One region of the Labrys sp. (in: a-proteobacteria) genome, then DNA from elsewhere that is predicted to be linked to it. Evidence: predicted binding sites of a transcription regulator. Region 1 holds the regulator's gene; each other region holds the start of a gene.
What was found. The regulator LexA, encoded in region 1, represses DNA repair genes until DNA is damaged. The targets are predictions, from matches to a motif close to TGTTCNNNNTGTGTTCNG.
Positions count from the first base shown of each region.

Region 2: a site for LexA is predicted at 1,900-1,917, ahead of dinB (DNA polymerase IV). Genes of this name have one in related genera too.
Region 3: a site for LexA is predicted at 2,380-2,397, ahead of ssb (single-stranded DNA-binding protein). Genes of this name have one in related genera too.

Region 1 covers NZ_JASGFM010000018.1:58,646-63,333, forward strand. The annotation lists gene moaC (cyclic pyranopterin monophosphate synthase MoaC) at 1-368, shown strand, start outside; gene glp (gephyrin-like molybdotransferase Glp) at 365-1,585, shown strand; gene lexA (transcriptional repressor LexA) at 1,698-2,420, shown strand; gene QM672_RS17205 (pentapeptide repeat-containing protein) at 2,449-3,132, shown strand; gene QM672_RS17210 (molybdopterin-binding protein) at 3,244-3,450, opposite strand; gene QM672_RS17215 (hypothetical protein) at 3,667-4,688, opposite strand, start outside.
Region 2 covers NZ_JASGFM010000045.1:25,881-30,568, forward strand. The annotation lists gene QM672_RS27830 (hypothetical protein) at 1-42, opposite strand, end outside; gene QM672_RS27835 (hypothetical protein) at 65-1,516, opposite strand; gene dinB (DNA polymerase IV) at 1,940-3,196, shown strand; gene QM672_RS27845 (L,D-transpeptidase family protein) at 3,245-4,243, opposite strand; gene QM672_RS27850 (polysaccharide deacetylase family protein) at 4,429-4,688, opposite strand, start outside.
Region 3 covers NZ_JASGFM010000029.1:67,499-72,186, reverse strand. The annotation lists gene QM672_RS22745 (lysine--tRNA ligase) at 1-813, opposite strand, end outside; gene QM672_RS22740 (MarC family protein) at 969-1,604, shown strand; gene ssb (single-stranded DNA-binding protein) at 1,745-2,233, opposite strand; gene QM672_RS22730 (hypothetical protein) at 2,655-3,095, shown strand; gene QM672_RS22725 (hypothetical protein) at 3,300-4,688, opposite strand, start outside.

The DNA.
Region 1 (4,688 bases):
CGCTCGACCTCGTCTTGTCGGGTGATGCCAAGAAAGGTGATGTTCGCGCCACGGCCCGCATCGCCGGTATCATGGCCGCCAAGAAAACCCATGAACTCATTCCGCTCTGCCACCCGCTGCTCCTCAGCAAGGTCGCCGTCGAGATCGAGCCCGACACCGCTCTGCCCGGTCTGACGGTGCGGGCGACAGCCAAGGTCGCGGGTCAGACCGGCGTGGAGATGGAAGCGCTGACCGCTGTTTCCGTCGCCTGCCTGACCATCTATGACATGGTCAAAGCCGCCGACCGGGGCATGCGCATCGAGGCGATCAGGCTCGTAGAGAAGTCCGGCGGCAAATCCGGCGATTGGCATGCGGAGGAAAATCCATGAGCCTGCTTCCCGTCGCGGACGCGCTGGCCAAGGTGGTTGCCGGCGTCACCCCGCTTCCTGTCGAAACCGTGCCACTGCACGCCACGCGCGGACGCGTGCTTGCTTCCGCCATCACCGCGCTGAGAACCCAGCCCGGTTTCAACGCCTCGGCCATGGACGGCTATGCAGTACGCGTGGATGACGCCAAGCAGGGAGCCAGCCTCGAATTGATCGGCGAGTCTGCCGCCGGGCATGGCTATGCCGGTCGGGTCGGCGAGAACCAGGCCGTGCGCATCTTTACGGGCGCGCCCGTACCTGACGGCGCCGACACCGTGGTGATCCAGGAACAGACCCGGCGCGACGGCAATCGCGTCATCCTGGAGGCCACGGCCAAGCCCGGCCAGCATATCCGGGGCCGCGGACTGGATTTTGCCGAAGGCCGTGAGGCCCTGAGGCCTGGAACCGTCATCGGCCCCCGCGATATCGCCCTCGCCGCCGCAATGAACCACCCTGGTCTGCCGGTCCACCGCCGCCCCAAGGTCGCCATCCTCGCCACCGGCGACGAACTGGTATTGCCCGGCCAGGCCATCGGCGAAAACCAGATCGTTGCCTCCAACAATTTCGCCATCCGCGCCCTTGTCGAGGCCGAAGGCGGCGAAGTGCTCGACCTCGGCATCGCCAGCGACGACTTCCCGGCCCTGGAAGCCGCCATCAAGCGAGCTCGCGCCGAAAAGGCCGATGTGCTCGTCACCATCGGTGGCGCCTCCGTCGGCGATCACGATCTGATCCAGACCGCGTTGACCCGCGAAGGCATGCGGCTCGGCTTCTGGAAAATCGCGATGCGGCCAGGCAAGCCGCTGCTGCATGGGCGGCTCGGCGCCATGCACATCCTCGGACTGCCGGGCAATCCGGTCTCCTCCGTGGTTTGCGGCGTCCTCTTCCTGGTGCCGCTGCTGCGCGCGTTGCTTGGCCGTTCCGACGCCGGCCCGCCACGCCGCAAGGCCGTCTTTGCCCGCTCCTGGCCGGCCAACGATGTCCGCGAGGACTATATACGGGCCCGCTTCCTGCTTGACGATACGTCAGACATCCTCAAGGTGGAGCCATTGGCACTGCAGGATTCGTCGCTCGTCAGCGTGATGCAGCATGCCGACTGCCTGGTGATCCGGCCGCCCTTCGCACCCGAAGCAAAGGCGGGTGAGACCTGCGAGATCATCGATCTCCGTGCGGCCGGCTATTGACCACGTCTTTAACCTGAACTTCATTGTTGCAGAACACAGTAGGAACATGTAGCACTGTTCTTGTTTTGTTTACATCTTCACCGTGATTCGCGGCCGCCACGACGGGATAGCCATGCTGACCAAGAAACAACATGAATTGCTTCGGTTCATTCATGAGCGCCTGAAGGAACAGGGTGTGCCTCCTTCCTTCGATGAGATGAAGGAAGCACTGGACCTCAGGTCCAAGTCCGGCATTCACCGCCTGATCATGGCGCTGGAGGAGCGTGGCTTCATTCGGCGCCTGCCCAACCGCGCCCGTGCGTTGGAAGTGGTGCGCCTGCCCGAATCGGCAGTGCCGAGCGGTGGCGGCCTGTCGCTCGCCTCTTCCCAGCGTGGTTTCCGCCCCAATGTAATCGAGGGCAATCTCGGCAAGGTTCGCCCCGTCAGGCCTGAAATTGACGACGAGGTCGGCCGGCCGGTCCTCGTCCCGGTGATGGGGCGTATCGCCGCCGGCACGCCGGTCTCCGCCATCCAGTCCAAGAGCCACACCATCAGCGTCACGCCGGAAATGTTGTCCTCCGGCGATCATTTCGCCCTGGAAGTGCGCGGCGATTCCATGATCGAAGCCGGTATCTTCGACAATGACACCGTGCTTATCCGCCGCCAGGACCACGCCGATACCGGCGATATCGTCGTGGCACTGATCGACGACGAGGAGGCGACACTCAAGCGCCTGCGCAAGCGCGGAGCCTCCATCGCACTGGAGGCCGCCAATCCGGCCTATGAAACCCGTATCTTCGGGCCCGACCGGGTGCAGATCCAGGGCAAGCTGGTCGGTTTGTTCCGTCGCTATTGAGCGTGGCCGACATCGTGGCTTGCCGGCTATGAACGCGCTTCGCGCGATCGCGAACTGCAGCTTGCGGCGCCGCGATGTCGAAAACCTGCTCGCGGCGAAGCTTCCGCATTCCCTCGTCGATTGCGAGATGGAGGAATGCGATCTTTCGCGTCTCGATCTCTCTCATTGGGCCTTCGAGCGCTGCAGGCTCAGAAACGCCAAGCTGGTCGGCGCCAGGCTTGCCAATACACTCTGGCGCAACTGCAAGGCGAGCGGCGCCGATTTCCGTGGCACGGACCTGGAGGAAGCGGCGTTCCGCACCGGTGATTACAGCAATACCAGCTTCCGGCGCGCCAAGGCGGCCTCGACGGCTTTTACCGGTTGCAAGCTGACCGGGGCGGACCTCTCCGAAACCTCGGGGCTGGGGCTGGTTTTCGAGGAAGTTCTGCTGATGTCGGCCAAGCTGCCGGCCTTTTCCTTCCGGAAGAGCGTGCTGCGTCGCCTCGACTTCACCCAGGCCGATTTGCGCCAATGTGATTTTCGCGAGGCGATCTTCGAGGAATGCAGTCTGCGTGATGCCAATCTTGTCGATGCTCGCTTCGAGGGTGCCGACTTGCGCGGTGCCGATCTCGGCGGGCTGAAGCTGGCAGACACCCGTTATTTCAAGGGCGCCACGATCTCGAAAGGCCAGGCCGGCCAATTGCTGGCCGAACTGGGCTTGCGGATTGCCTGAGAGAGCCTCCGGAATTCGCAGGCTAATCCGCTCGACACCAGGCAACCAGGAGTGCTCGAACCACTATTCGCCCGAGCACCGCCGAAGGTCGTCATGAACCGGGAAGACAGGTCAGTCGACAGCAATCATGACGTCTGAGGCCTTGATGACGGCATAGGCATTCTGGCCGGGCTTGAGATTGAGGTCGTCGACGGCCTCATTGGTGATCGACGCAGTAATGATGGTGCCGTTGACCTCGAGCTGGATGTGGGAGGTCGTCTGCCCCTTCGTCACGCTCTTGATCGTGCCCTTGATCTGGTTGCGGGCGCTGATTTTCATGAAACTTCCCTTGGCGACGCGAAAGACGCGATCATCATCATTCCTGAAGCAATGTCCACCGGCAAATACTGGTGAAATTAGCGTGGCGGTGGCCCCTTCCAGACGGCGGGTACGATCGGGGTAACCGCCTCAAAACGCGCGATCGTTACCCCGAAAATTGCGGGCGGAGGCCCATGGGGCCGCCACCTTCTCGCTCAGACGCGATGCAGCCAACGCTCAGGTGAGGCCGATGATGTCGCTGCTTTGCAAATTGACCGTGCCCTGGATCGCGATCTGAAAATCCGCCTTCTTGTCACCATTTATATCGCCCTGCAGCATGGTCTGCCCACCCTGGAAGATATAACGCAGTTCACCCGACGAGCCGGTGAAATCGCTATTGGCGATCAGGCTGTGGAACTCCTGAAAACTGAGGTCGATTTTGTCCTCGCCTTGGGTGAAGTCCATGATCGTGTCGGTTGCCGCACGGGTCAATCCGCTGTCCTTGACGCCCAGCAGTTTGAAGATGTCGTTGCCGCCCTCCCCCCAAAGGATGTCGGCTCCAACGCCGCCGGCGATGATGTCGTTGCCGTCATTGCCGTGCAGTGTTTCCGCTATCGCTCCGCCGACGATGGTGTCGTTGCCGGCGGTGCCCCACACGATCTCGAAGCCTTTCACATTCTCGCTGCCGCCGGATGTGCCGAAGGTTGCGGTCTGAGCATTCAGGCCGAGAGCCGCCGTGATGCCCAGATTGATATTGAGCGGGTCGGTCGTAGCGGGATCGACAGTGAAGACGTCGATCCCGGTGCTGCCATCCACCTTGTCGGTACCGCCATCGTTCGAGGCAAAATAGACGTCATTGCCCGCACCGAGGCCATAGATGTCGTTGCCGGCCTGATCGTGGACATATTCGACACTGGCACCACCGACAAAGGTATCGTTGCCCGCCCCCAAATAGAAGTCGCCGGTCACCAGACCGGCACCGGACTCGGTGAACTTGTCGTTGCCAGCTCCGGTCTGGACATTGCCGTAGATGGTACCGCTGTTGGTGATGGTATTACCGCCATCGCCACCATAGACACCCCTATAGATCGTCTTGCTGTTGGTGAGGGTGTTGACCCCCTCGCCCAGATCGATGCCGTCGACGCTGCCCGAATTGGTGATCTTGTCGTTGCCGTTGCCAGCCGAGATGAAACCGTAGATCACGCCGGTGTTGGTCGCCGTATCATCTCCCGTACCCAGCCAGACGGCGCCATCGATCT
Region 2 (4,688 bases), on a different contig from region 1:
GGCCGCCAGCAGCAGGAGGCCGCCCAGGATGTATTGCGGCAAACCGCTTCCACCGCGCGAGCGCCTACGCCTGTTTCGAGCCATCACCCATCCCCGGCTCGGGAACCACGTCGTCGAGCTGCTGATATTCGTCCATGGTGGTCTGGTAGGCGGTGTGGATCTCCTTCACCTCGGCCGTCAGCATCGCCTGGATCTGTTCGATGCGGGATCGCAGGTCGCGCAGGCTCCATTCGCCCTCGGTGCTGGCCTCCACGCTGACCTTTGCAAGCGAGAAGGGGCTTGCGAAACGGGCCGGAGGCGGCGTCTTGCGAGCCTTGGCATTCGCCTCGCGATAGAAACCGATCAGCGTGTTGGCCGCTCGTTCCAGATGGTCCTGATGCTGGCTGAAGAGCTTCAGCATGCGCGCGCGATTGGCGATGATGGCCTCGTACTCGCCCCGCCGCAGGGACAGGTCGCTGCTGATATCCTGCATCCTGTCTTGATATTCGTCGCGAACGTCCTTCAGGTTTTCATCGAGTTCCGCCCTGCGGTCGCGATAGGCGTCCCTGGCCGCTTCGAGGCGGTGCTGGACTTCGGCATAGCCGGGATAGGCATCCGAGAAGGTCAGGCTGTCGATCAGGGCGACCAAGGAGAACATCAGGCCAAGCCCGAAGAACAGCCAGGAATTGAGGTCGCGGAGCTGGAAGGGGGTGGTGGCCATGACCTGCATCACCCGCTCGCCGCCTCCCTCCAGGAACTGGGCAGAGACGTCGCGATAATGGGCCAAGGCGAGATTGAGGCCGAGGGCAAAGGCCACGTAGAAGCAGAAGGCCAGCACCCCCAGGCCTTTGCGAAACACGCTGTTGTGGGCGATCTGCTTGACGCCGAAATGGCCGATGATGAAGGTACCGAAAATGTTGAGGGCGGCAAAGGAGATGGCCTCGGTCACGCCACCGAGTAGGCCCTGTTCGCTGCCCTTGGCCAGGAAGTTGCCATTCGCGAACGCTTCCACCACGAACATCACGATGAGGAGGGCGACTTTCAGGAAGGTCGCTGCCCCGCCATGAACACGGGCGGTGCGGTCGATCTTGTGCTTGCGCCGGAAGGCCTGCTGCTCGGCGTCGAGGTCGCGCAGGTTGCGACGCAGCGCATAAAGGTCGTCGCGTCCCGCGCGTGCTTCCAGCTTGAAATCGCCGACGGCTGCCGGGGCGGTATGCTGGATCTGCGTGAACCTGTCCTCGAAATCGAGAGCCGCCAGGCGTTCGGCATAAGTGCGCAACTCATCCTCGATGGTGGCATGGGCGGCCTTCTTTGCGGCCTCGATGCGCTCGATGATCTGGGTCTCGACCGAGTCCATCGTCTCGGATGACGTCGCAGGCTCCTCGTTGCCGCCGCGTTCTCTTCCCCGGCCGGCAAGATTGAGCTCGGCAGCGAGCCGGTCCGTGTCGATATCCGCAAAGGTCTCGATCGAGGGACGCTTGTCGTGAGAAGGCTTCGTGATCCCCTGCAACAGGCGGGCGAGGGCAGTGCTCTTCAAGATGCAATATCCAGAAACTCAAACGAAATAATCGGTCGCGATTTTAGCCGACGGCGTAGTTATATAGGCAGTGCTGCGGCTATCATAGCGGTGGTTTTGCCGCCGGGGCCTGGGATTGTGTCTGTTGAGCCATGGGCGTGCGTACTGCCATGGCGCCTATGGCCTTCTGTGACAGGAAGGACTGGCTGTACCGTCCTGAAAGTGGCGCCCTGATGCTTGCCGTCGCGACGATGGCGAATGAACACGCGCCCGCTGCAATGGATACGAGACCACCAGCGAGCTTTCGCTTGGTGCGGCACCGAGCGTTTCGGCGATCGCTGGCTTACCGCTCGGGGGCTGGAGCTGCCAGCCGCTTCCAGGGCCTTGACTTTGCCTGCGTTGTCTAGAACAAATAAGGAACATTGTGATGCGGGATTCCGGGTCATGGAAACCCTTGCCACCATTCTCCACGCCGACCTCGACGCCTTCTATGCCTCGGTCGAGCAACTCCTCGACCCCAATCTGCGCGGAAGGCCGATCGCCGTCGGCGGCGGGGTGGTGCTGGCGGCGAGTTACGAGGCCAAGGCTTTCGGGGTGCATAGCGGCATGTCGGGCCGCAAGGCGAGGGAGCTGTGTCCGCAACTCCTTTTCGTTGGTGGGCATTTCGACGACTATCAGCGTCTTGGCGATGCGGCGATCGCCATCCTGGGTGACTTCACGCCGCTGGTAGAGCGTATCTCGATCGATGAGGCTTTCGCCGATGTCGCCGGCTGCACCCATCTCTTCGGGACGCCGGCCGATATCGCGGCAACCATTCGAGAGCGTGTGCGGAGCGAGTTGGGTCTACCGATCTCCATCGGTGTCGCGCGGACAAAGCACCTGGCCAAGATCGCTTCCCAGGTCGCAAAGCCGGACGGCCTCGTCGTCGTCGATCCGGCTCACGAGCTCGACTTTCTTCATGACCTCCCGGTCGGCCTGATGTGGGGTGTCGGGCCGGTGACCGAGGCCAGGCTCAAGGAGCGTGGCATTCTTACCATCGGCCAACTCGCCAATACGCCCGGCCACTCGATCGAGCGGCTTCTGGGGCGCGCGGCTGGCGAAAAGCTCCGGTCACTCGCCTGGAACCGGGATCCCCGCCGAATCCGCACGCAGCACAGAGCCCGATCCGCCGGCGCGCAATCCGCGCTGGGGCGGCAACCCGCCATCGAAGGCGTGTTCGTGCCGGCCGTGCTTCAGCTTGCCGATCGCGTCGCCTCGCGCCTTCGCGCCAAGGCCTTGGCCGGCTGGACCGTGACCGTGCGCGTCCGGTTTGCCGACATGCGTGCCGTCACGCGGTCGGCAACGCTGGAGGCGCCGGTCGCAGCGACGATTGTGCTGGCGGAGATTGCCACCAGGCTGGTGCGCATCGCGCTTGCCGATCACCCGCGAGAGACTGTCATCACGCTGGTTGCGGTTTGCGTTTCCCATTTGCACAAGGAGCGGGAGATCCAGCTCGATCTTCCGCTCGGCCTTCCCGACGAGAAGTGGCGGCCCGGCGCCTGTCAGGGAACTGCGCGCCAGTCGGCCGATCGCGCCATGGATCTCATCCGCCAACGCTTCGGGCGCGATGCGGTGGGCTATGCGACGGCGGCGCTGGATCGAAGGCGGTCCGTTCCGGACGCCTTCAGAGAGCTTGCGCAGAAAGATCTGGATGAATCATGAAAGCTGAGCGCCGTACCCGGTAGAGGCGGTTGCAGGACGTGCAGGCCTTTACGGAGAGCGTTCGCTCTCGCTTTGCACCGTATCCCCCTTGAATTCGACCTTCGCGCCCGGCTTGACCATGGTGGCGAGGTCCTCGGCGTCCCAGTTGGTCAGGCGGATGCAGCCATGCGAGAAGGTCGTGCCGATCTTACCGGGGTCGGGCGTGCCGTGGATGCCATAGCTTTCGATGGAAAGATCGATCCAGACCGATCCCACCGGATTGTTCGGCCCGGCGGCAATGGTGAAGGGACGCTTGGTCTTGATCCCTTTGAAGGCGAATTTCGGATCGTAGTAATAGGTGGGATTGTGCACCACGTGCCTGACCTCCGCCAAGCCGCTCGGGGCCGGCTTCTCCTCGCTGCCGATCGAGGCGGGGTAAACCGCAAGGACGTTGCTTGAAGGATCGAGTACACGTATCTGGCGGGAGGCCTTGTCGACCTCGATGCTGGCAGCAACAGGAGGTTGCGCGCTGCGGCCGACATAAGGCACCGTCAGGCTTGTACCTATTTTTTTGAAACGGGCACCGGGGTTGAGCATCGTCAGCAATTGTTGGCTGACGTGGAAACGCTCCGCCAATTGCTCCCGCAGGTTGCGATAGCCGAGCCGTTTGAGACGAGCCATCCTTTCCATGCGCGTGGGAATTCGCCGGGTGAAGCGGCTGCGCACGTCCTTGCGGGTCACCTCATAGGTCGTCAGCACGGGGGCGACGGAGGTCGCCGCGAGCTTGTCCCAGGTTTCCCTGGTGAGCTTGCCGTCGGATGCCAGGCCGTTCGTCGCCTGGAAGGCCGCGACGGCCTTGGTGAAGTTGTCCGAAAGGCGGCCGTCGATGAGACCGGGCGAAAAGCGGGCGCGATCGAGAAGGATCTGCGCCTTGATCAGCATCGGATCGACATCCTTCGGCTCGCCCTCGCTGAATTGCGCCCGATCGACTCCATCGAGGTCGAGCTTGGCGGCCTGCGTGGCACCGCAGACGAGTGCACATGTGAGGGCGAGAAGCAGCCTGAACATGGACCTCACTCCAGGACCGGGACGAAGTACCTGTTCCTAGGACGCGGTACGGCTGATCTGGTTCCCGCCTCGCGACCATCCCCAGCCTGCGCCTTGCGTGCCGCCCGCCATCGGGCGCACTCGCGATTGACCCGCCTTTGCTTCATGCCCGGTGCAGTCAGGCTCCTTCACCCGCGAGCATGCCGTCAGGAGCCGAGCCGATGAGCGATGTATTCCTTCAAGGGGGCGATGGCATCCAGGGCATGGGCCAGGCTGCCATAGGGGGCATCGCGGGACGGTGCGGGCAAGGCATGAGGCGCCGTCGATACGGCGCCCGGTTCCGTCCCATGCCGGCAAGCCTGCAATTGCCCGACCGTCGCGAACCGGAAGCCTCGCATCTTGAGGGTGTGGATGATGTCCGGCACGGCCTCGATGGTGCTGGCATGGATATCATGCATCAGGATCA
Region 3 (4,688 bases), on a different contig from region 1:
ATAAACAGGCGCGTTGGTCTGGTGGTCCTTGCCGAACATCTCGAAGTCGACATCGAGCGCCGCCCAGCGCGCGCCGAAATCCGGCTTCCATTGCAGCTTCACCTTGCCGCCGGTGACCGGCAGCGTCTTGTCGACACCGTCCTCATCGGTGAAGGTAATGGTACCCGCCTTGGCATTCACATCCTTGAGCGGCACATAGAGCACCCGCCCGCTGCTCGGAGAGATCGGCAGGAACGGCGAATAGGTCGCCTGCCGCTCCTCGCCGAGGGTCGGCAGCATGACGGCCATGATCTCGTCGTACTTTTCGGCAGCCTTCAGCAGCACGGCATCGAGCTTGCCGGATGCGTAATATTCCGTCGCGCTGGCGAATTCGTAGTCGAACCCGAACGTATCGAGGAAGCGGCGGAGCATGGCGTTGTTGTGATCGCCGAAGCTCTTGTAGTCGCCGCCAAACGGGTTGGGAACACGGGTCAGCGGCATCTGCAAATAGGGCTTGAGCGCTTCGGGATCCGGCACATTGTCCGGGATCTTGCGCATGCCGTCCATATCGTCGGAGAAGCAGAGCAGCCGGGTCGGGACGCGATCTTCCGTCAGCAGGCGAAACGCATTGCGCACCATGGTGGTCCGCGCGACCTCGCCGAAGGTGCCGATATGCGGCAGGCCCGAGGGACCATAGCCGGTCTCGAACAGGACCTCTTTCTTGTCGCCGGACCGCTTCTGCAGACGGGCGACGAGCTTCCTCGCCTCCTCGAATGGCCAGGCGGCGGAGACATTGGCGGCCGCGACGAGCTCGGCCGGATAGAGATTTGACATGTTCGATCCGATTTTTTCTGCTGCTTGTGGAGGGGAAGCCAGGCGGCGTGCGAGACGGCTTGATTTCCCTCGACCGCAAGCGGAAGGCACAGCCATATTCAGGCTGGGCCGCAGCGTCAATCTTGGCGCGAGCAAATGATCGATCGAGGGGCTTCATGACGCCGCTTCTGGACTATCTGACAGCCGCTCTCGTCACCCTGCTCGTGGTGGTCGATCCGCCCGGCCTCGGCCCGATCTTCCTGGGTGTCACGCGCGGCATGAACAAGGAGCAGCAGCATTCGGTCGGCTGGCGCGCCAGCGTGATCGGCTTCGGCGTGCTCGCCTTCTTCGCCATTGCCGGCGAACCCTTCCTCAGGCTGCTCGGCATCACCACCCCGGCCTTCCGCATCGCCGGTGGCCTCCTGCTATTCGCTATCGCCTATGAAATGGTGTTCGACCGCTCCAACGTTCGCAAAAACGAAACCGCGGAGACCGCCATCACCAAGGATTTCATCTCCAATGTCGCCGCCTTTCCGCTGGCGATCCCGCTGATCGCCGGCCCCGGCGCCATCACCGCTGTGATGCTGCTCTCCGCCCAGGCCCATGGCGAGCCCGCCAAATTCGCCTCGCTGTTTCTCGTCATCGCCTTCGTCACGGCCTGCTGCTACGTCTCGTTCCGGCTGGCAGGGGTGATCAACAAGCTCCTCGGGATCACCGGCAATGTCGTGCTGACACGGCTTCTCGGCATCGTGTTGTCGGCCCTGGCGGTACAGTTCATCGTCGACGGGGTCAGGGCGATCGTGGCCGGATAGCGGGCCCGCAGCGCGTTCGGCTTCTTTTCCGTCACCGGGGCGGCGTGATGATCGCGCTTCCTGACGCGCCCGACAGCAAAACGCCGGCCACAGGACGTGACCGGCGCTTCGGATAGCCTGTCGATGGGCCTCGTCCGATTTCAGAACGGGATGTCGTCATCCATGTCGGCCGAGGAGAACTTGCTCGAGCCGGCCGGTGCCGGGCGACGTTCCATCGGGCTCGACGAGCCGAAATCGTTGCCCTGATAGTCCCGGCCGCCATCGCCCTGCCCGCCGCCACGCGAATCCAGGAGGGTCATCTCGCCGCGATAGCGCTGCAGCACGATCTCGGTGGAATATTTCTCCACGCCCGAGGCATCGTTGTATTTGCGGGTCTGGAGCTGGCCCTCGAGATAAACCTTGGAGCCCTTCTTCAGATATTGCTCTGCGATGCGCGCCAGCCCTTCATTGAAGATGACCACGCTGTGCCACTCGGTCTTCTCCTTGCGCTCGCCGGTGGCCTTGTCACGCCAGCTCTCCGTCGTGGCAATACGCAGGTTGACAACCGGTTCGCCCGAATTGAGCCGCCGCACTTCCGGATCGCGGCCGAGATTACCGACCAGAATGACCTTGTTCACCGAGCCCGACATCGAGGCTTCCTTCCTTCGCTTCACAGCCTGCCGGCCTAACCGGCCCGCACGCCCCATGGCGCCCCGAGGGGCGCCTCCATCATTCCTGCTCTAGCATGCTCCCGGCGCCGCACCCGCAAGGGATTTGGCTTCATGCACAATTAGTTTGTTCCACATTTGTTCGCACAATGCAAGCGCCTGACCTTAACTATCCGCTTACCAAACCGCGCCAAAGGCCCTGCCATGTCGAACTTGGCCATTTCGCCTCGAATCATGTGGGAATCTGCAGTATCCGGCCAAGAAAACCTTGCCTTTGCCCGATAACTTGCCCAACAAGCAGGTCGAAAATCCGAGCCGCGCTTTCCGTCATCGCTCTTTCGCCACATTGGGCGTGCAGGGGAGCCGCACACTTCAATTCTTAGTTCCATACGAGGGCAGCAACATGGCAGGACCAGGACAACAGCGCGAAGCGAGCGACGGGGCCAACACGGTAGCGGCTCTGGGTTTGCGGCGCGCCGCTTTGCGCGGCATGCTCGCTTCCCCGATCATCGATGCCGACGACCAGAAGGGCCTGCGCGACGAACTCGTCGCCGAACTGCGCTCCATCGCCAATTCGATCTCCCGCGCTCCCGCCAAGAACGCGGTCGAGCTCTGCGCCAAGCTCGACGTGCTCGGTGAGGAATATCGTCCCGACGGCGACAGCGGTTCCATTCGCGAACTGATCGCCTCGATCCGCCGCGACGTCGTCAGCCTGACCGGCCGCCCTGCGGCCCAGGAGCGCGCCTCCTTCCAGACGATCCGCCCGCTGCACAATGCCCGCGCCGCCGAAACGACCCAGCAGCCGGCTGCGGCCGAAGCAGCTGGCGAAGCCAAGGCTGACTAAGCCTTTCTTCGTCGCCGGAAACATCGCCCCCGCGGAGCGATCCGCGGGGGTTTTTCTTTGACTTCCGCCCTCCCCCTCTGGAACTGCCGGGAGCAAGGCGCGTCCGGTCGATTTCGCCTCGTGGCGCAACGCCTCGCCCCAAACGAAAGGGGCAGGCTCGCGCCTGCCCCTTCATCACATCGGCATCCGGACCGACAAGCGCCCTTATTGAGCGTTGTCGCCCTCGCCTTCGTCGTCGCTGCTGCCGCCTTCGTCGCCACCACCGGCACCGCCGCCGCTGCCAGCGCTGAGCACCTGGCCGTTGACGCTCACCGCCTTGGTCGCCGCGTCGAAATCGACATCCCAGACAGCCTTGCCGTCAGCACCGGTCTTGGCCAGTCCCTTGATCAGGGCGATGCCCATCAGGGCCGATTCCTTGTTGGGAACCTGCGCGGCGTTCACGGCCGCGATGATCTGGTCGAGATTGGTGGCCGAAATCGTCACCTTGCCCTTCTGGCTCGGCATGACGCTCATCTTGCCTTCAGCGCTCACGGCGCCGGCCGGGGCGGTGAAGGTGCTGGGCGCCAGGGTCACATGCGGCTGTCCGGCCATGAAGAGGGCCAGGAATTGCGGCGTCAGCTCGTTGGGGATCGGCGGATCCTTGCTCGCATCGAAATTCTCGATCGCCAGCTTGGTGATGGCCTCGAGATCGACGCCCTCGAACTTCACATCGATATTGCCCTGGCCCGGAACCAGCGGAGCCACCCAGCCTGGGATGACCGGAGACTGCGGCAGCACCAGCCCATCATATTTAATGTCGATGCCGTAGGAGGCATCCTTGACCGCACCGGTCATGCCGACGCCGTAGCTGAGGCTGCCAAGCTTGACCGGACCGACAGGCGTGTCGATGGTGACTTCATTCAGCTTGGTGGTGCCGGACAGGTTGTTCCACAGCGGCAGGGCTGCAGTCAGCTTCTGCTTGATCTCGGCCTGCTTGGCGATCAGTTCCTTGGGATCCTTGGAATTGGCGGCCATGCCAATGAATTCCAGCACCGTGGAAAGCTGGAAATTGTCGATCTTGCCATCGGTGGTCAGCGACTTGGCCGCGACCTTGATGGTCAGGGGCTTGGTCTTGCCGACGATGTTCTCGACGAAATCGGTGGCCGAACCGGTGGTGCTGACGTCGACGCCCCCACCGCTGCCGGCGGCTCCGGTCAGCTTGGAGGTGATCGCGCCCATGCTCGCGGTCACGGTGCTCTCCGCATCGTCCATGTCCATCGACATCGAGGCGCAGGTCGCTTCATAGCTCGAGAAGGTCGAGATCTTGGGATCGAACACGCCCGTCGACTTGCAAGGCGCCGTAACCTTCATCGCGAAAGGCTTGTCACCCTGGGTGCCGCTGAAATTGTAGTTGATCGGCGAATCGCTGGTCACCGCATAGGTGCCGTCCGAATTGGGCGTGGCCAGATAGGTGATCGGATCGAAGCTCGCAGTGACGCCGGCTCCCTTGAGCTGGGCCAGGGTGGAGCTGAGGTCGAGCTTCACGGCATAGGCACTGCCCTGCGGGGTGATCGACAGGATGCCCTTCTCGAAAAGGCCGCTGCCGAGCGTCTT